2 regions of the Pseudomonas huanghezhanensis genome follow, and region 1 is predicted to be linked to the other one. Evidence: predicted binding sites of a transcription regulator. Region 1 holds the regulator's gene; the other holds the start of a gene.
The links. The regulator FliA, encoded in region 1, starts transcription of late flagellar genes. The targets are predictions, from matches to a motif close to CTAAAGTTTNNNNNNNNNNNGCCGNTAA.

Region 1 (14,713 bases):
CTGCGCGTAGTTTTGAAGCTCTCATGTATGCAGATAATGCTTGGTCGATAACCCCAGCATCTTTTTGATAGAGCCGCGGTTACGTAAACCAGTGCCCCAACGGGCGATACCTTTGAGTTGCGTATCGAGCGTCGCAAACAGCAATCTTCGCTGGTTAATAAACTGTTGTCGTGCAATGGGCGTCCCGCGCTTGAGCATTAATTGCTAAAGCTGTTCGATGTTTTCAAGTGTGTTCTGTACGCCGGCAAGATGTTTGCTCCAGACACCGGTCGCTGAGCCAATACCCAGCGATCCATAGTTAAGGATGTTTTGCAGCAAGTCATAGTTTTCGAGGACTCGGCCATCACTTCCGGCCTGATTCTGCAAAAGTTGGTGGTGAACGATGTTTCCCAACCCAGCCAGTTCAGATTCTTCGGCAGTCACCTTCAACGTTGATTCGTCTCCCACGACGATGAACTCCCCAGGCATGACCATGGCGCTGCGAAAATGCCTGTTTAGCAGTTCGAATTTTGCGCCGCCGCCTACCCGTACCTTGAGCGTTGCATAGCGCTGCATTCGGTCATTGATGCGTACGTAAGGTTTGATACCGGATGCCATCTTCCTGCCCTTGAAGTAAGCGAGGCGGGAGGATAAGGAAAGGGGCACGGCTTACGATGAGTAGGGGCACGGTTTCAGTAAATTCAGAACAATCCCACTTTGAGCTCGCCGTATTCCTACGCAGCCCATCGCGGCCTCGCGCTGCTCGTGCGCTCCTACAGGGTTTAGCGGCGTTCGCGGGGAGGTTGCGGTGTTCGCGGGATTTTGATTCTGCCCGGAGGAGCAGTTTGCTTTGCCTGCATCTTGCGAATGAATTCGCATCTACAGATTTCGAAGTCCCGCCGATGAGGAATGCGGCCAAGACCCCGCATTGTGCAGTAATCCCCATTTCTTGATGCTAGCACTCTGATATTTTTTTACGACGCCAAGAGTTGGACCCCTTTTTGCAATATCTCCGTTAAGTCGCCTCAAGGCGTCAAAAGTTTGGTTTAGCGCGCAGGTACAAAATCGGTGGATCGCTCTCAATTACTCAGCAGTGCCCGCAGCAACCTGTCCGGTCTAGGCCGTGGGCAGTTGGGTGTGCCATTGCTGCTGTTGGTCATGCTGGCAATGATGATGTTGCCCATGCCGCCGTTCCTGCTGGACGTGTTCTTCACGTTCAACATCGCCCTGTCCATCGTCGTCCTGCTGGTCTGCGTGTACGCACTGCGGCCCCTGGACTTCTCGGTATTCCCGACCATCCTGCTGGTCGCCACGCTGCTGCGCCTGGCACTCAACGTCGCGTCTACACGTGTCGTCATGCTCCACGGTCAAGACGGCCACGCCGCTGCCGGTAAGGTGATCCAGGCCTTCGGTGAGGTGGTGATTGGCGGTAACTACGTGGTGGGTATCGTGGTGTTTGCGATCCTGATGATCATCAACTTCGTGGTAGTGACCAAAGGTGCCGGCCGTATCTCCGAGGTGAGCGCGCGTTTCACCCTCGATGCGATGCCTGGCAAACAGATGGCGATCGACGCCGACCTCAACGCGGGTCTGATCGATCAGCCACAGGCCAAGGCCCGTCGTCTGGAAGTCGCCCAGGAAGCCGAGTTCTACGGTTCCATGGACGGTGCCAGCAAGTTCGTGCGCGGTGACGCCATCGCCGGTTTGCTGATTTTGTTCATTAACCTCATCGGCGGTGTGCTCGTCGGTATCTTCCAGCACAACATGACCTTCGCCGACGCCGGCAAGGTTTACGCACTGCTGACCATCGGTGACGGTTTGGTGGCGCAACTGCCATCACTGTTGCTGTCCACCGCCGCTGCGATCATGGTGACCCGTGCTTCCGGTTCGGAAGAAATGGGCAAGCTGATCAATCGCCAGATGTTCAGCACGCCCAAGGCGCTGGCTGTTTCGGCGGGCATCATGATCGTCATGGGTCTGGTGCCGGGCATGCCGCACTTCTCGTTCATCAGCCTTGGGCTGGTGGCGGCCGGTGCCGCGTATCTGCTGTGGAAGAAACAGGATCAGGTCAAAGTCATGGCCCTGCAGGAGGTCAAGCGTCAACAGGACCTGCTGCCATCGCCAACCCGTTCTCAGGAATCCAAAGAGCTGGGCTGGGACGACGTCACACCCATCGACATGATCGGCCTGGAAGTGGGCTATCGCCTGATCCCGCTGGTGGACCGCAATCAGGGTGGTCAGCTGCTGGCGCGGATCAAGGGTGTGCGCAAGAAGCTCTCCCAGGAGTTGGGCTTCCTGATGCCCACCGTTCACATCCGCGACAACCTGGATCTGGCGCCCAGCGCCTACCGCTTGACACTGATGGGCGTGACCCTGGCCGAAGCCGAGATTTACCCGGACCGCGAACTGGCGATCAACCCCGGTCAGGTGTTCGGCAGCCTCAACGGTATCAACGCCAAAGACCCGGCGTTTGGCCTGGAAGCGGTCTGGATCGAAATCAGCCAGCGTGCCCAGGCGCAATCGCTCGGCTACACCGTGGTCGATGCCAGCACTGTGGTGGCGACCCACTTGAACCAGATTCTCTACAAGCACTCTCATGAGCTGATCGGCCACGAAGAAGTGCAGCAATTGATGCAGTTGCTGGCCAAGGGCTCGCCCAAGCTGGCTGAGGAACTGGTCCCCGGTATTCTTTCGTTGTCTGCGCTGCTCAAAGTGTTGCAGGCGTTGCTCGCCGAACAAGTGCCGGTGCGCGACATTCGCAGCATCGCGGAAGCCATCGCCAACAACGCTGCGCGGAGTCAAGATACCGCCGCGTTGGTGGCCGCAGTGCGGGTCGGATTGTCCCGCGCAATCGTCCAAAGCATTGTGGGCATTGAGCCGGAGCTGCCTGTTATCACGCTTGAGCCAAGGTTGGAACAGATATTGCTCAATAGTCTTCAGAAGGCAGGTCAGGGTCAGGAAGAAGGCGTTCTGCTCGAACCGAGCATGGCTGAAAAGCTGCAACGCTCGTTGATCGAAGCAGCACAGCGTCAGGAGATGCAAGGGCAACCCGTGATCTTGCTGGTTGCAGGTCCGGTTCGCGCCATGTTGTCCCGCTTTGGACGCCTGGCAGTACCGAACATGCATGTGTTGGCGTATCAGGAAATTCCTGACAACAAGCAAGTCACCATCGTAGCGACTGTCGGGCCGAACGGCTGAGGTAGTGAGTCATGCAAGTTAAGCGTTTTTTCGCCGCCGATATGCGACAAGCCATGAAACTGGTTCGTGATGAATTGGGCGCCGAGGCGGCCATCATCGGTAACCGGCGGATTGCAGGTGGCGTGGAACTGACTGCCGCGCTGGATTACAAGCTGTCGGCCCTGGCGCCGCGCGTGCCGAACATCGAACTTGAAGACGAACTGCGTAAGACACAGTCGCGCATCGTGTCGGCTCAAGCTGAGCTGGGCGGCGGTGGCGAAGTGGACGCTTCGGTTAATCGCCAACTGTTCGCCGGCTTGCCGCTGAGCGCTGACGACAAACACATCGAGCCTACGCTGGACGAGCCGTTCCGCCCTTCGGTACACGCGGCCATCGCCGCTGAGCGTGCAGAGCGCGCTGCCGTGAGCGAGCCTGCGGTCGGTCAGCGCGCCTATGAATCGATGCGTTCTGAATTGAATGGCCTGCGCGAGTTGCTGGAAGTACAGCTGGGCTCACTGGCATGGAATCAGCTGCAAGGCAGTCGCCCGTCGCAGGCCAATCTGTGGCGTCGCCTGCAACGCGTCGGTCTGTCCGGCCCGTTGTCTCGCGACCTGCTGGCGATGGTGCCCAACACCGACGATCAGCAGCACGCCTGGCGCATGCTTCTGGCGCATCTGGCCCGTATGATCGCGACCCCCGAGATAGAGCCTCTGGAAGAGGGCGGTGTGATTGCCATGGTCGGTCCTGCCGGCATGGGCAAGACCACCACGCTGGCCAAGCTCGCGGCCCGCTACGTACTCAAATACGGCTCGCAGAACATCGCGCTGGTGAGCATGGACAGTTTTCGTATCGGCGCCCAGGAGCAACTCAAGACTCTGGGACGCATCTTGAATGTTCCGGTAACCCACGTCGATCCGGGCCAGTCACTGGCTCAGGCGCTGGAGCCGCTGCTGCGCAAACGCGTGGTGCTGATCGACACCGCAGGCCTGCAAGCCAGCGATCCAGCACTGCGCATGCAGCTCGAAAGCCTTGCAGGGCGTGGCATCAAGTCGCGCAATTATCTGGTACTCGCCACCACCAGCCAGAAGCAGGTGCTGACGGCGGCGTATCACAGTTACAAGCGTTGCGGCCTGTCCGGGTGCATCCTGACCAAGCTCGACGAAACCGCCAGCCTCGGAGAGGTGTTGAGCCTGGCGATCAGTCACGAGTTGCCTGTGGCCTATCTCACCGATGGTCCACGGATACCGGATGATCTGCATTTGCCGCGCCGGCACCAGTTGGTGAGTCGAGCGGTCAGCGTGCAGATGCAGGAGGAGCCGAGCGAGGAAGCAATGGCTGATATGTTTGCGGATCTTTATCACAACCCAGGCAAGCGTGTGGGTTAGGTGAAGAATATGACACTGGAATACACCCACCTAGATGGTCTGCCAGGCATTGTTCAAACAACGAACGTGCAGCCCGACATGTGGCTTAGGTCTAAGCAAGACAAGGTAAACAATTAACATGGGCAGCATGCATCCCGTACAGGTTATCGCAGTGACCGGTGGTAAAGGCGGCGTAGGCAAGACGAACGTGTCGGTGAACCTCTCACTGGCACTGGCCGAGCTTGGTCGCCGCGTCATGTTGATGGACGCCGATCTGGGTCTGGCCAACGTTGACGTTCTACTGGGTCTTACCCCTAAACGCACCCTGGCCGATGTCATCGAAGGCCGGTGCGAGCTGCGTGACGTCCTGCTGCAAGGCCCGGGCGGCATCCGCATCGTACCGGCGGCGTCGGGCACGCAGAGCATGGTTCACCTGACGCCTGCGCAACACGCCGGCTTGATTCAGGCTTTCAGCGACATCGGCGACAACCTCGACGTGCTGGTGATCGACACCGCTGCCGGGATTGGCGAGTCGGTGGTCAGCTTCGTACGCGCAGCCCAGGAAGTATTGCTGGTAGTGTGTGACGAGCCGACTTCGATCACCGATGCCTACGCGCTGATCAAATTGCTCAACCGCGACCACGGCATGAACCGTTTCCGCGTGCTGGCCAACATGGCGCAAAGCCCGCAGGAAGGCCGCAACCTGTTCGCCAAGCTGACCAAGGTCACGGACCGCTTCCTCGACGTTGCTTTGCAGTACGTCGGCGCCGTGCCTTACGACGAGTGCGTACGCAAGGCTGTGCAGAAGCAGCGTGCGGTGTATGAGGCGTTCCCGCGCTCCAAATGCTCACTGGCGTTCAAAGCCATTGCGCAGAAGGTGGACACCTGGCCGTTGCCGGCCAATCCGCGCGGGCATCTGGAATTTTTCGTCGAACGTCTGGTGCATCAAACCAGCGCGGGGCCTGTGTCATGACAGCAAGTGGGTATCGCATGTACAGCAAATCATCCCGTGATTCCCAATACGAGCTGATCGAGCGCTACGCGCCTCTGGTCAAGCGGATCGCCTACCACTTGCTGGCGCGTCTGCCAGCCAGCGTGCAGGTCGAAGATCTGATCCAGGCCGGCATGATCGGTCTGCTCGAAGTCTCGACCAAGTACGACTCCACCAAAGGCGCGAGTTTTGAGACCTACGCCGGGATTCGTATCCGCGGCGCGATGCTCGACGAAGTGCGCAAAGGTGACTGGGCGCCGCGTTCGGTGCATCGCAATACGCGCATGGTCAGTGACGCGATTCGGGCAATTGAAGCAAAAACAGGTCGTGATGCTAAAGATCACGAGGTTGCGGCCGAACTCCAATTGAGTCTCGATGATTATTACGGGATTTTGAACGATACCTTGGGCAGCCGATTGTTCAGTTTCGACGACCTCCTGCAGGACGGCGAACATGAAGGGCTGCACGAGGACGGCGCAAGCCAGTCGCTCGAGCCGTCGCGTGATCTGGAAGACGAGCGTTTCCAGAGCGCGTTGGCCGATGCCATTGCCAACCTGCCAGAGCGTGAACGGCTGGTGTTGGCGCTGTACTACGACGAAGAGCTGAACCTCAAGGAAATCGGTGAGGTCCTGGGGGTCAGCGAATCGCGTGTCAGTCAGTTACATAGCCAGTGCGCAGCTCGTTTGCGAGGGCGTTTGGGAGAGTGGCGAGCGCGTTGACAGGCAACGCGGCGGACCTTTTTGGGTCCGTGTTGCCTGTAAAGCCGGCTGTGCAGAGCGTTCGTGGGAAACAAGAGAGACAAGGCTGGAGCCGGTCAGCACAGGCGCATATCGCGTGCGTCGCGCCGTACTTCACGTCTGTTGATTTGCCAAGCCCGTCGTCGTTTCGTACAGCCCGGTCAAGGAACTGTGCCGGTTTTGATTGAACGCGCGTCCAGGTGCTGGACGCGTTAAAGACTGCTTGGAGGTCGAATTGGACAAGAACATGAAAATCCTCATCGTTGATGACTTCTCAACGATGCGGCGGATCATAAAAAACCTGTTGCGTGACCTTGGGTTCACCAACACGGCCGAAGCGGATGACGGCATGACCGCATTGCCCATGCTGCAAAGCGGCTCCTTTGACTTTCTGGTCACTGACTGGAACATGCCTGGCATGTCCGGTATCGACTTGTTGCGTCAGGTGCGTGCCGATGAGCGTCTGCGCAGTCTGCCGGTATTGATGGTCACCGCTGAAGCCAAGCGTGAGCAGATCATCGAAGCTGCTCAGGCAGGCGTTAACGGATATGTGGTCAAGCCTTTCACGGCGCAAGTTCTGAAAGAAAAAATCGAGAAGATATTCGAGCGCGTCAATAGCTGATGTTCGCTGCGAGGGCGCTATGGATTCCAAAGATTCGTCAATGGGTGACTTTGAGTCGACCCTGAAGAAACACGCACAGGAGCTGGTCGAGAGCCTTGAAAAAGGCAAATTCGGCGAAGCCGTGCAACTTATCCATGAGCTTAACCAGACCCGCGACCGAGGCCTGTATCAGGAAGTCGGCAAGCTGACGCGCGAGCTGCACAGTGCAATCGTCAATTTCCAGATTGACCCGCACATGCCGCAAGCCGAGGAAGTCTCGCAGATCACTGATGCCACCGAACGTCTTGGTTACGTGGTCAGGCTGACTGAGAACGCTGCCAACCGCACGATGGATCTGGTCGAGCAAAGCACCCCGCTGATGCACGGACTCACGGCTGACGCAAAAGCATTGAGCGTCGACTGGGGGCGCTTCATGCGTCGCGAGATCAGTGCCGATGAATTTCGTGATCTGGCGCGACGTGTCGATGTTTTCCTGACGCGCAGCGAGACGGAGACCCATGAAGTCGCCGGCCACCTCAACGACATTTTGCTGGCCCAGGATTACCAGGATCTCACTGGTCAGGTGATCAAGCGCGTCACCCAGTTGGTGACCGAAGTGGAGAGCAATCTGCTCAAGCTGGTGCTCATGGCCAGTCAGGTCGATCGCTTTGCCGGCATCGAACATGACCAGGAAGTGTTCCGTCAGGAAAAAGAACAAGAAAAACTTCATTCCAAGGGTGAAGGTCCGCAGATTCATGCCGATAAACGTGAAGACGTCGTATCCGGTCAGGATGATGTAGACGATCTGCTATCCAGCCTGGGTTTCTAGGTTCTCAGTAAGAAGAGGTTATGAGCCTGCTGCGTGTTGTTTGACCGCATCAGGCTCTGCCACTGGCGACTCAGCGCAAGACCTGGATCGGTTGACGGTTAATTTTAGGAGCACCCCCCCAATGAGCTTCGGCGCCGATGAAGAAATCCTTCAGGATTTTCTGGTAGAGGCCGGCGAGATTCTCGAGCTGTTGTCAGAGCAGTTGGTCGAGCTGGAAAGCCGACCGGACGATGCGGACCTGCTCAATGCAATTTTTCGCGGTTTCCACACTGTAAAAGGGGGCGCTGGCTTCCTCCAACTCAATGAGCTGGTTGAATGCTGCCACATCGCCGAAAACGTCTTCGACATCTTGCGCAAAGGCGAGCGTCGAGTGGACGCCGAACTCATGGACGTGGTCCTTGAAGCGCTTGACGCCGTCAACAGTATGTTCGGTGAAGTGCGTGAGCGCACTCAAGTCACCCCGGCAACGCCAGAGCTGCTGGCAGCGCTGGCACGTCTGGCAGAGCCTGCTTCTGCCGATGAAGTCGCGGCCGCTCCGGTTGAGGTCGAACCAGTGGCTGAAGCGCCATCCGATGACATCACTGACGACGAATTCGAACAACTGCTGGACTCGCTGAATGCGGTCAAGGCCCAGGCGGCCGGTGCCCCGACACTCAGTGCAGCGCCGGTAACGCCGGTGGTGGCGGCTTCTGCCCCTGCTGCCGGTTCAAGCGATGACATCACGGACGCCGAGTTCGAGTCGCTGCTTGATCAACTGCATGGCAAAGGTCAGTTCGCGGTGGATGCTGTTGCAACCCCGGCGCCTGCTGCACCGGTGGTCAGCAAGTCTTCCGATGAAATCACCGACGATGAATTCGAATCGCTGCTCGATCAACTGCATGGCAAAGGTACGTTTTCAGCTGACGCGGGCGCCAATACCCCGCCAGCCGCTGCAACGCCTGCCGCACTTGCCAAGCCCGCTGCTCCGGCTGCGTCGTCAAGTGGCAAGCCGTCGGACGAAATCAGCGATAACGAATTCGAAGACCTGCTGGACCAATTGCACGGCAAAGGCAAGTTCGAGCCAGCGGTAGCGACAGCTGCCGCCACCGCTGCGCCTGTCAAGAAACCTGAGCCGGCGAAAGCCGAGCCTGCCAAGGCCGAACCGGCCAAAGCGGCGGCTGCCGCCCCAGTTGCCAAGCCTGCCCCCGCGCCGGTCAAAGCAGCCGCGCCGGCTTCCGAGAAGCCTGGTCCGTCTGAAGCAGAAACCACCGTGCGCGTTGACACCGCACGGCTGGACGAAATCATGAACATGGTCGGCGAACTGGTGCTGGTGCGTAACCGCCTGGTGCGCCTGGGTGCCAACAGCGCTGATGAAGCTATGTCCAAAGCTGTGTCCAATCTGGACGTGGTGACGGCTGACCTGCAAACCGCGGTGATGAAGACCCGGATGCAGCCGATCAAGAAAGTCTTCGGCCGCTTCCCTCGACTGGTCCGCGATCTGGCGCGGCAGTTGAAGAAAGAAATCAACCTGGAACTTGTAGGCGAAGAAACCGACCTGGACAAAAACCTGGTCGAGGCGCTGGCCGATCCGCTGGTCCACTTGGTGCGTAACGCCGTGGACCACGGCATTGAATTGCCGGAAGAGCGCGAGGCGTCGGGCAAGTCCCGTGGCGGTCGCGTGGTGCTCTCGGCGGAGCAGGAAGGCGACCACATCCTGTTGTCGATTTCCGATGACGGCAAGGGCATGGACCCGGTAGTACTGCGCGCAATCGCCGTCAAGCGTGGCGTGATGGACAAAGACGCCGCCGACCGACTGAGCGACAGCGACTGCTACAACCTGATCTTCGCGCCGGGCTTCTCGACCAAGACCGAGATTTCCGACGTGTCGGGCCGTGGTGTGGGCATGGACGTGGTGAAAACCAAGATTTCCCAGCTCAATGGCTCGATCAATATCTACTCGACCAAAGGACAGGGCTCGAAGATCGTCATCAAGGTGCCGCTGACGCTCGCGATCATGCCGACGCTGATGGTGATGCTGGGCAACCAGGCGTTTGCGTTCCCGCTGGTCAACGTCAATGAAATCTTCCACCTCAACCTGTCGACCACCAATGTCGTCGATGGCCAGGAAGTGGTGATCGTTCGGGACAAGGCACTGCCGCTGTTCTACCTCAAGCGCTGGCTGGTCAGCTCCGCTGCTCACGAAGAGCAGCACGAAGGCCACGTGGTGATTCTTACGGTTGGCACCCAGCGCATCGGCTTTGTCGTCGATCAACTGGTGGGCCAGGAAGAGGTGGTGATCAAGCCGCTGGGCAAGATGTTGCAGGGTACGCCGGGTATGTCGGGCGCCACCATCACAGGTGATGGCCGCATTGCGTTGATCCTTGACGTACCGAGCATGCTCAAGCGTTACGCCGCACGGCGTATCTGATTCTAGGTGAGCGGGCCGCTTCAGGCCCGTTTCGCTCTATGGAGTGTTTATGGCAGTCAAGGTCTTGGTGGTCGACGATTCAGGGTTTTTCCGTCGCCGCGTCTCGGAAATTCTCTCTTCAGATCCCACGATTCAAGTAGTTGGCACTGCAACCAATGGCAAGGAAGCCATTGAGCAAGCTCTGGCTCTCAAGCCTGATGTGATTACCATGGACTACGAAATGCCGATGATGGATGGCATTACGGCGGTTCGGCACATCATGCAGCGCTGCCCGACGGCGGTACTGATGTTCTCCTCGCTGACGCACGAAGGCGCCCGCGTGACCCTCGACGCGCTCGATGCTGGCGCGGTTGATTTTCTGCCGAAAAATTTCGAAGACATCTCGCGCAACCCCGAAAAGGTCAAGCAGATGCTCTGTGAAAAGGTCCACACCATTTCCCGGAGCAACCGTCGTTCTTCCAGCTACGGCAGCACGCCGACGCCGACGCCGGCTCACGCGCCATCGCCTTCCAGTTCCAGTTCCAGTTCAGCGTCTGCGAGCAGCGCGCTGCACAACTCGCCCGTTACCCCACGCCCTGCGCCAGCGCCGCGTGCTGCGGCTTCTGCGCCTAGTCATGCGTCCAGCCACAGCGCCAGTCATTCAACCGCCTCGCACGCGCCATCGTCACCGGCACCCAAACGCAAAGCCTACAAACTGGTTGCGATTGGCACGTCCACAGGCGGCCCGGTTGCATTGCAGCGCGTGCTGACACAATTGCCGGCCAACTTTCCAGCGCCCATCGTGTTGATTCAGCACATGCCCGCCGCCTTCACCAAGGCGTTCGCCGAGCGTCTGGACAAGCTGTGCCGCATCAGCGTCAAGGAAGCCGAAGACGGAGACGTGCTGCGTCCCGGCCTGGCCTTGTTGGCACCCGGCGGCAAACAGATGATGGTGGATGGACGTGGCGCGGTGAAAATCCTGCCGGGCGACGAGCGCCTCAATTACAAGCCGTGCGTGGACATCACCTTCGGCTCTGCCGCCAAATCCTACGGCGACAAAGTGCTGGCCGTGGTGTTGACCGGAATGGGCGCCGACGGGCGTGAAGGTGCGCGTCTGCTCAAGCAGGGCGGCAGCCACATCTGGGCGCAAGACGAGGCCAGTTGCGTGATTTACGGCATGCCGATGGCCATCGTCAAAGCCAATCTGGCGGACGCGGTCTACAGCCTCGATGACATCGGACGCCACCTCGTCGAGGCGTGCATCTGATGGATGTGTTGAGCCTGATCGGGATCATCCTCGCGTTCGTTGCGATTATCGGCGGTAATTTTCTCGAAGGTGGGCATCTGGGCGCCTTGCTCAACGGCCCGGCAGCGTTGATCGTGCTTGGCGGCACCCTCGCGGCGTGCCTTTTGCAGACGCCCATGAGCGCGTTCAAGCGAGCGATCCAGATCTTTTTGTGGATTCTGTTTCCGCCCCGCATCGACATGGCGGGCGGTATTGATCGCGTGATCAACTGGAGCCTGACCGCGCGCAAGGAAGGCCTGCTCGGTCTTGAGTCGGTGGCCGACTCCGAACCCGATCCCTACTCGCGAAAAGGCCTGCAGTTGCTGGTCGATGGCGTTGAACCGGAAACCATTCGCGGCATTCTCGAGGTGGATTTCATCACCCAGGAAACCCGCGATATCCAGGCCGCCAAAGTCTACGAAAGCATGGGCGGCTATGCGCCGACCGTGGGCATCATCGGTGCGGTGATGGGGCTGATTCACGTGATGGGTAATCTTGCCGATCCCAATCAGTTGGGCAGCGGAATCGCCGTCGCATTTGTGGCGACCATTTACGGCGTGGCCTTGGCCAACCTGATCCTGCTGCCGGTGGCCAACAAGCTCAAGTCCGTGGCTGTGCGTCAATCGCGTTATCGCGAAATGCTGCTGGAAGGTTTGCTGTCGATTGCCGAAGGCGAGAACCCGCGGTCAATCGAATTGAAGCTTCAGGGCTTCATGGAGTGATCAACTGACCATGGCCCGACGCAGGCGTCACGAAGAGCACGAAAATCACGAACGCTGGCTGGTGTCCTACGCGGATTTCATCACCTTGCTGTTCGCGTTTTTCGTGGTCATGTACTCGATTTCTTCACTCAACGAAGGCAAGTATAAATTGCTCTCCGAAGCGTTGGTCGGGGTGTTCAACGAGCCTGAGCGCAGCGTCAAGCCGATCCCCATTGGCGAGCAGAAGCCGCGGACCGTCACTCCGGCCGATCCACTGGTGATCGACAGCGAGCAGACGGATGCCGCGCTGGGGCAGGGCGCTCAGGATCCATTGAAGTCCATTGCCGATGACGTCAACGCGGCGTTCGGCGATTTGATCGCCTCCAAGCAGATGACCGTGCGCGGTAATGAGCTGTGGATCGAGATCGAACTCAACTCCAGTCTGCTGTTCGGCAGCGGCGACGCGATGCCCAGTGATCAGGCCTTCGACCTGATCGATAAAGTGGCAAAGATCGTCAAGCCGTTCGACAACCCGATCCACGTCGAAGGGTTTACGGACAATCAGCCCATCAACACGGGCCAGTTTCCGAGTAACTGGGAATTGTCCTCGGCCCGCTCCTCGAGCATCGTGCGCATGCTGGCAATGGATGGCATCAATCCAGCGCGTCTGGCGTCGGTGGGGTATGGCGAATTCCAACCGTTGGCCTCGAACGCTACGGCTGATGGCCGCGGCCGGAATCGTCGCGTGGTGCTGGTGATTTCACGCAATCTGGACGTGCGTCGCAGCCTGACCGGTTCAGGCACTGCGGCCAATGCAAAACCCGACGCGGCATTGCGTCGTGCTGGCACACAAACTGCACCAGCACCAGCCAAGCCGGCGCAAGGCGTCAAATCTTCGTCATCCGCCCCATAGTCAGTCCTGGTCGCACGGCCGGGGGGAAAAACGAAACATGAGAGTGTGGGCAGTTGCCAATCAGAAAGGTGGAGTCGGTAAGACCACCACTGCAATCGCGTTAGCCGGTCTACTGGCTGAGTCGGGCAAGCGCGTGGTCGTTGTAGACCTAGACCCGCATGGCTCGATGACCAGCTACTTCGGTCATAACCCCGATGAGCTGGAGCACAGCTGTTTCGATCTGTTTTTGCACAAGGGCGTGGTGCCTGACGGCTTGCCCGGTCAATTGCTGCTGCCGACCAGCGATCAGCGTATTTCGCTCCTGCCTTCGAGCACCGCACTGGCCACCCTTGAGCGTCAATCGCCAGGACAGAGCGGGCTCGGCCTGGTGATTGCCAAAAGTCTGGCGCAGCTGTGGCAGGATTTTGATTACGCGATCATAGACAGCCCGCCATTGCTTGGCGTGCTGATGGTCAATGCGCTGGCGGCCAGCCAGCAGTTGGCGATCCCGGTGCAGACAGAATTTCTGGCCGTTAAAGGCCTTGAGCGCATGGTCAATACGCTGGCGATGATCAACCGCTCGCGCAAAGTGCCGCTGCCATACACGATTGTCCCGACTTTGTTCGACCGCCGCACCCAGGCCTCGATGAGTACCCTCAGGCAGCTGCGCGACAGCTTTCCGGAACACGTCTGGAATGCTTATATCCCGGTCGACACGCGCCTGCGTGACGCCAGCCGCGCAGGCATGACGCCTTCACAGTTCGACAACAAAAGTCGTGGCGTGCTGGCTTACCGTGCGTTGCTCAAGCACATGCTGACCGAACAACTTGTCGGGCAGGTGGCGTGACGTGGCCGCTTATCACTTATTGCCGTGCCGCATGCTGACGCATTCAAGTCCGCTGGCAGTTCGGCCGATAAACACTTCAGGCGGCAATCGCATCACTTATTTTCGGGCTCCACTATGAACCGCCCCCTGGACATCGCATCACGACCGCAACTGGCGCTGCAGACTTACCTGGATGCGTTGCTTCAGGAAGCGACCGAGGAATTGCTGGCCGAGCCGGCAGAAGTTGACGATTTCGAAGCCGCCGTGCGCGAAGAACAAGCACACGACGCGCGTTTGCGTGCACTCGCCAAGCCGGTGGCCGTTGCCATCGCGGCGGCAACCCCTGCACCGGTAATGGCAGGCGTGTTGATGGCGGATGCTGTGCCGGTCAGGCGGCCCGTTACGGTCGTCGCGCCGGTCATCGCTCGTGTTGCAGAAGCGCCGGTAATCATCAGTCCGCCGATCACGGTGCCTGCGATTCCGGACATCGAGGCTTTCGTTCCAGACATCAAGCCGGTGGCGCCAAGTATTGCGCTGGTAGAGCCGGTGGTTGAGGTTCATCTGCCCTCGCAGCGCAACCCGACGCCACCGCCGAGGCCAGATGCGCGCCCGGACTGGGCCGAGGAGCCGTTTGAATGCCTGCTGTTCGACGTCGCCGGATTGACGTTGGCGGTGCCGCTGGTGTGCCTGGGTTCCATTTACCCGTTGGCCGGCCATGAGTTAACGCCGCTGTTCGGTCAGCCTGACTGGTTTTTGGGGATTCTGCCCAGCCAGGCCGGCAATCTGAAGGTGCTCGACACGGCGCGCTGGATCATGCCGGACCGCTACCGCGACGATTTTCGTCAGGGGCTTCAATACGTGATTTCGGTTCAGGGTTACGAGTGGGGGCTGGCGGTGCATTCAGTCAGCCGTTCGCTGCGTCTGGACCCGGAGGAGATCAAATGG
Region 2 (5,835 bases), 2.3 Mb from region 1:
ACAATGCGCCACCGTGTCGACTCATAGAGTCGTAAAGTTAAGCCGAGGTGTTCCATGGATATCATCGAAACGATTAAAGAGCAGATCGCCAACAACACCGTTCTGCTTTACATGAAAGGCGCTCCGAATGCCCCTCAATGTGGTTTTTCGGCCAAGGCTTCTCAGGCATTGATGGCGTGTGGCGAGAAGTTCGCTTATGTCGATATCCTGCAGAACCCTGAAATCCGCACCAACTTGCCAAAATACGCCAACTGGCCGACCTTCCCGCAATTGTGGGTTGGCGGTGAGTTGGTTGGCGGCAGCGATATCATCACCGAAATGCAGGCTGATGGTTCGTTGCAAGCGCTGGTCAAGGAAGCGGTCGCGAAAAACACCACTGCTTGATTGACCTGCAGAACAGACGCAAAAAAGCCCCGCATCTCATTCGAGAGCGGGGCTTTTTGTTGGCGCTGGATTAGTCTTCTTCGCCCATCTGCGATTGCAGGTAGTTTTCGATGCCGACTTTGTCGATCAGGCCCAGTTGGGTTTCCAGCCAGTCGATGTGCTCTTCTTCCGACTCAAGAATATCCTCGAGCAGTTCACGGCTGCCGAAATCGCCAACCACTTCGCAGTGAGCGATAGCGGCTTTCAGGTCTGCGTGGCCGGTGCGTTCGATGCGCAGATCGCACTCCAGCATTTCTTTGGTGTGCTCGCCGATCAGGATTTTGCCAAGGTCTTGCAGGTTCGGCAGGCCTTCCAGAAACAGGATTCGCTTGATCAGCTTGTCCGCGTGTTTCATCTCGTCGATGGACTCGTGGTACTCGTGCTTGCCCAGCTTGTTCAGGCCCCAATCTTCATACATACGCGCATGCAGAAAGTACTGGTTGATCGCGACCAGCTCGTTTCCGAGGATCTTATTGAGATGCTGGATGACTGTAATGTCGCCTTTCATGATCGGGGTCCTGTCGATTAATAACTTATTAAGGCGCAAGTCTGAGCTGCCTCTATAAGTCTGTCAAACCTAAGTTATTGAATAATAAGTGAAATTAAATAGGAATAAGAATGTTTGTCTTACGCATCCGAACGCTAAGCGATTGAATTAAAGGCATAAAAAAACCGGACATCAAGTCCGGCTCTTCAAATATCGGTGTTCAGGCGGCTGAAAATTCTGCCGGATAAGCCAGTGCAGCCTGGCTAACCTGGAGGTCGGTCAGCGTCTCCCGTACGACTTGCTTGGCAAGGCATGCACATTTACCGCATTTACTGGCGACATTCAGGGTTTCGCGCACTTCGCGGTAGCTGCAGCATCCTTCCATGATCGCTTCGCGGATTTGTCCGTCAGTAACACCTTGGCAGAGGCATACATACATAAATAAAAGACCGTCGCTGAGTGATTGGCTCAATGCGATGGATACTAATGTTAATGAGAATGCTTGTCAAAACTACTTCCCCCTTCATCAGTGAAGCCCGATGAGCGGTGCCATAGCGCGGCTGAATACTAAAAAAAACCGGCCACTTGGGCCGGTTTGATCGCGGGTGAAGACTCACTCAATCGTGAAAGTCTTCCCAGCCGCCCATTTCTTTCCAGCGGTTAACGATCCCGCAGAACAGCTCAGCGGTTTTCTCGGTGTCATACCGGGCGGAGTGAGCCTCACGACCGTCGAAATCGATGTCAGCGGTCTGGCAGGCTTTGGCAAGCACGGTCTGCCCGTACGCCAGTCCGGCCAGTGTCGCCGTGTCGAAGCTTGAGAACGGATGAAACGGATTGCGCTTCATGTCCATTCGGGCAACAGCGGCGTTCAAAAAGCCCAAGTCGAAACTGGCGTTGTGGCCTACCAGAATCGCGCGTTTGCAGCCATTGGCCTTCAACGCCTTGCGCACGCCACGGAAAATGTCGGTGAGCGCAGTTTCTTCGCTCACGGCCATTCTCAGCGGATGATCGAGCTTGATCCCCGTGAACTCGAGTGCAGCTGCTTCGATGTTGGCGCCTACGAACGGCTCGACCCGGAAGAAGTAGGTGTGTTCGGGGAACACAAAACCCTTTTCGTCCATGCCGATCGTGACAGCAGCAATTTCCAGCAGTGCATCTGTCGCAGAGTTGAAACCGCCGGTTTCTACATCGACAACGACGGGCAGGTAGCCGCGAAAACGCGCTGCCATTGGATGCCTGGAGCCGGTACCGCCGCCAGAACCTTCCTGTTCGTCGTCGTATTGGTCTTCACTCACGCGTTTTTCTCCAGGCGCCAGCGCAGTTTTTCACCGGCGCGCAGCGGGATAACAGAAAGCTCGCCGAATGGCAGGCTGGTTGGCGCAGTCCACTCGTCACGAATCAGGGTAATGGTGTCACTGTTGACCGGTAGCCCGTAGAACGCCGGACCGTTGCGACTGGCAAAGCCTTCCAGCTTGTCCAGCGCATTACGTTGCTCGAACGCTTCTGCATACAGCTCGATTGCGGCAAAGGCTGTGTAGCAGCCCGCACATCCGCACGCAGCTTCTTTTGCGTGCTGGGCGTGTGGCGCGGAGTCCGTACCCAGAAAAAACTTGCTGCTGTCGCTGGTTGCTGCGTCCAGCAGGGCGACTTGATGCGTGTTGCGCTTGAGGATAGGCAGGCAGTAGAAGTGCGGGCGAATGCCCCCAACCAGCATATGGTTGCGGTTGTACAGCAAGTGATGGGCCGTAATCGTTGCTGCCACATTGGCAGAGGCCTCGTTCACGAACTGCACGGCCTCGGCGGTGGTGATGTGTTCGAACACCACTTTAAGCGTTGGCAAAAGCTCCACGACCCGGCGCAGATGCTCGTCGATAAAGATCTTTTCGCGGTCGAATACGTCGATGTCGCTGCGTGTGACTTCGCCGTGGACCAACAACGGCATACCTACTTCAGCCATGGTCTCCAGCGTTGGCAGAATCTTGTCGATGCTGGTCACACCAGAATCCGAATTGGTGGTTGCACCGGCCGGGTACAGCTTGGCAGCGTGCACGAAACCACTTGCCTTGGCGGCGCGGATGTCTTCGGGCTGGGTCAGGTCAGTCAGGTAGAGAACCATCAGTGGTTCAAAAAGGCTGCCGGCGGGGCGTGCGGCAAGGATACGCTGACGGTAGGCGTCGGCTTCCTCGGCGTTGCGTACCGGAGGGACCAGATTGGGCATGATGATTGCGCGACTAAAAGTGCGCGCGACGTCCGCGACGGTGTGAGGCAAAACAGCGCCATCACGAAGATGGATGTGCCAGTCGTCGGGGCGCAGGAGGGTCAGGCGGTCGGACATTGGGAATTCCAGGCGGGTCAAACTCGCTGGGAATGCTACCGGAAAAGACTCCTCCAGGCACTCGCTATCAAGTTTTGTAGGAAGTAACCGATAGCGACGTGTAAGCAATAAATTTTGTAATGCGGAAAAATCTTTGTGGAGCCTCCCGTGCGCCAGCGATATCTAGCCCTGCTCAGCGTGTTTGTCAGCTTGCCGGCCATGGCTCTCACTTTCCAGACGCGTCTGGAGAACATCGAGTGGAAGGTAGAAGGCGATCAGTTCGAATGCCGTCTGACTCAGCCGATTACCGACTTTGGTGCGGGCGAGTTCGTGCGACGGGCGGGAGAGCAAGCGACGTTCAGGCTAAAGTCTACCGGCTACGGGCTGGGGGCGGGCTCTGCCACCTTGCTCGCAGCGGCTGCGCCTTGGCAGCCGGGCAGGGGGGATTTGAATCTCGGTGCCGTGAAGGTGGTGAACGGGCAAATTCCCTTCAACACATCTCAAGCCCAGGCAGGCCGTTTAATCAGCGGTTTGATGGACGGGCGCAGCCCGGTGATCCGACACGTTGCTCGTGATGGCGGCGGCGCGATGGAGGTTCGGTTGCTGCCGGTCAAGTTCAGCAAAGCATTCAGCGATTTTCAGATATGTACTACAAAGCTTCTGCCGATGAACTTCGAACAGGTCAAGCAATCTGAAATTGGTTTTCCTGGCGGCGGGATTGATCTTGACGCACCGGCCAAAGCGAAGCTGGACGTGATGGTTGCGTATATGAAGGCTGACCCTACGGTTAACCACGTTGAACTGGACGGCCACTCGGACAACAGCGGCAACCGCCTGACTAACCGTGATCTGTCGCGTCGACGAGCGCTGGCTGTGATGGATTATTTGAAGGCCAATGGCATCCCCGAAGATCAGGTGACCTTGCGTTTTCACGGGGAGCGGTATCCATTGGTACCCAATACCAACAACGCCAATCGCGCACGAAACCGCCGCGTGAACGTTCATCTGGAGCGCGTAGCACCGGAAAACAAACCCGTGCCGGTCGCCGCAGCAGGCACTGCTGGCGCGACTTCCTGAGGGCCTGAATGCGTCGCTGAATCGACATAACTTGTCGCTTCGTCGTCACAAGCTGTCGCGACACTGTAAATCCACGTGCTGGAACGGTAGAATCGCCGGTTTTCCGTACAACGCGTTGGAGTAAAGGCATGGCGGACGTAAACAAGGTAGTTCTCGCGTATTCCGGGGGCCTGGATACTTCGGTAATCCTCAAGTGGCTGCAGGATACCTACAACTGCGAAGTGGTGACTTTTACTGCCGATCTCGGTCAGGGCGAAGAAGTCGAGCCTGCACGCGCCAAGGCGCAAGCCATGGGCGTCAAAGAAATCTACATCGACGACCTGCGCGAAGAGTTCGTACGCGATTTCGTATTCCCGATGTTTCGCGCCAACACTGTCTATGAAGGCGAGTACCTCTTGGGTACTTCCATCGCTCGTCCGCTGATCGCCAAGCGCCTGATCGAGATCGCCAATGAAACCGGCGCCGACGCCATTTCCCACGGCGCCACCGGCAAAGGCAACGACCAGGTTCGTTTCGAGCTGGGCGCTTATGCACTCAAGCCGGGCGTAAAAGTCATTGCTCCATGGCGCGAGTGGGACCTGCTGTCCCGCGAGAAGCTCATGGATTACGCCGAGAAGCACGCCATTCCAATCGAGCGCCACGGCAAGAAAAAATCTCCGTATTCGATGGATGCGAACCTGCTGCACATTTCTTATGAAGGCGGCGTGCTGGAAGACACCTGGACCGAGCACGAAGAAGACATGTGGCGGTGGACCAAGTCCCCAGAGGACGCGCCCAACACCCCGACTTACCTTGAGCTGACCTACCGCAACGGCGACATCGTTGCTCTGGACGGCGTTGAAATGACCCCGGCGACCGTGCTCGCGACCCTCAACCGCATCGGCGGCGAGAACGGTATCGGCCGGTTGGATATCGTCGAAAACCGCTATGTGGGTATGAAGTCCCGCGGCTGCTACGAGACGCCAGGCGGCACGATCATGCTGCGCGGCCACCGTGCCATCGAGTCGATCACCCTCGACCGTGAAGTTGCTCACCTCAAAGACGAGTTGATGCCCAAGTACGCCAGCATGATCTACACCGGCTACTGGTGGAGCCCTGAGCGTTTGATGATGCAGCAGATGATCGACGCCTCCCAGGCTCACGTGAATGGTGTCGTGCGCTTGAAGCTGTATAAGGGCAACGTGATCGTGACCGGCCGTAAATCTGATGACTCGCTGTTCGATGCCAATATCGCGACGTTTGAAGAGGACGGCGGCGCTTACAACCAGGCCGATGCTGCCGGTTTCATCAAGCTCAATGCGCTGCGCATGCGTATCGCGGCTAATAAGAACCGCAAGCTGTTCTGATTCGCGGTGATGAGAAAAGCAGCCCACTGAGGCTGCTTTTTTTATGGGCTCTGGAAATATTTATCCCTGAGTATCAGTGAAATGATAATTAACGTTTCGCTGCAGGTTTCTTTTTCGGCAACGCGACGTCAACGGCATACGTTGGTTTATCTTCGTGGACGGAAGTGCTCACGACACTTGGTTGCCAT

Region 2: a site for FliA is predicted at 3,312-3,339, ahead of OYW20_RS19625 (flagellar protein MotY). Genes of this name have one in related genera too.

The regions. Positions count from the first base shown of each region.
Region 1 is NZ_CP113949.1:1,982,674-1,997,386, forward strand. Features, by position in the region: gene OYW20_RS08850 (hypothetical protein) at 205-597, opposite strand; gene flhA (flagellar biosynthesis protein FlhA) at 1,048-3,177, shown strand; gene flhF (flagellar biosynthesis protein FlhF) at 3,189-4,541, shown strand; gene fleN (flagellar synthesis regulator FleN) at 4,660-5,493, shown strand; gene fliA (RNA polymerase sigma factor FliA) at 5,490-6,230, shown strand; gene OYW20_RS08875 (chemotaxis response regulator CheY) at 6,496-6,870, shown strand; gene OYW20_RS08880 (protein phosphatase CheZ) at 6,890-7,678, shown strand; gene OYW20_RS08885 (chemotaxis protein CheA) at 7,800-10,085, shown strand; gene OYW20_RS08890 (protein-glutamate methylesterase/protein-glutamine glutaminase) at 10,135-11,331, shown strand; gene OYW20_RS08895 (flagellar motor protein) at 11,331-12,071, shown strand; gene motD (flagellar motor protein MotD) at 12,082-12,963, shown strand; gene OYW20_RS08905 (ParA family protein) at 13,001-13,789, shown strand; gene OYW20_RS08910 (CheW domain-containing protein) at 13,904-14,713, shown strand, end outside.
Region 2 is NZ_CP113949.1:4,335,242-4,341,076, reverse strand. Features, by position in the region: gene grxD (Grx4 family monothiol glutaredoxin) at 55-384, shown strand; gene bfr (bacterioferritin) at 455-931, opposite strand; gene OYW20_RS19640 (bacterioferritin-associated ferredoxin) at 1,131-1,349, opposite strand; gene rnt (ribonuclease T) at 1,528-2,205, opposite strand; gene pyrC (dihydroorotase) at 2,202-3,245, opposite strand; gene OYW20_RS19625 (flagellar protein MotY) at 3,393-4,301, shown strand; gene OYW20_RS19620 (argininosuccinate synthase) at 4,430-5,647, shown strand; gene OYW20_RS19615 (hypothetical protein) at 5,736-5,835, opposite strand, start outside.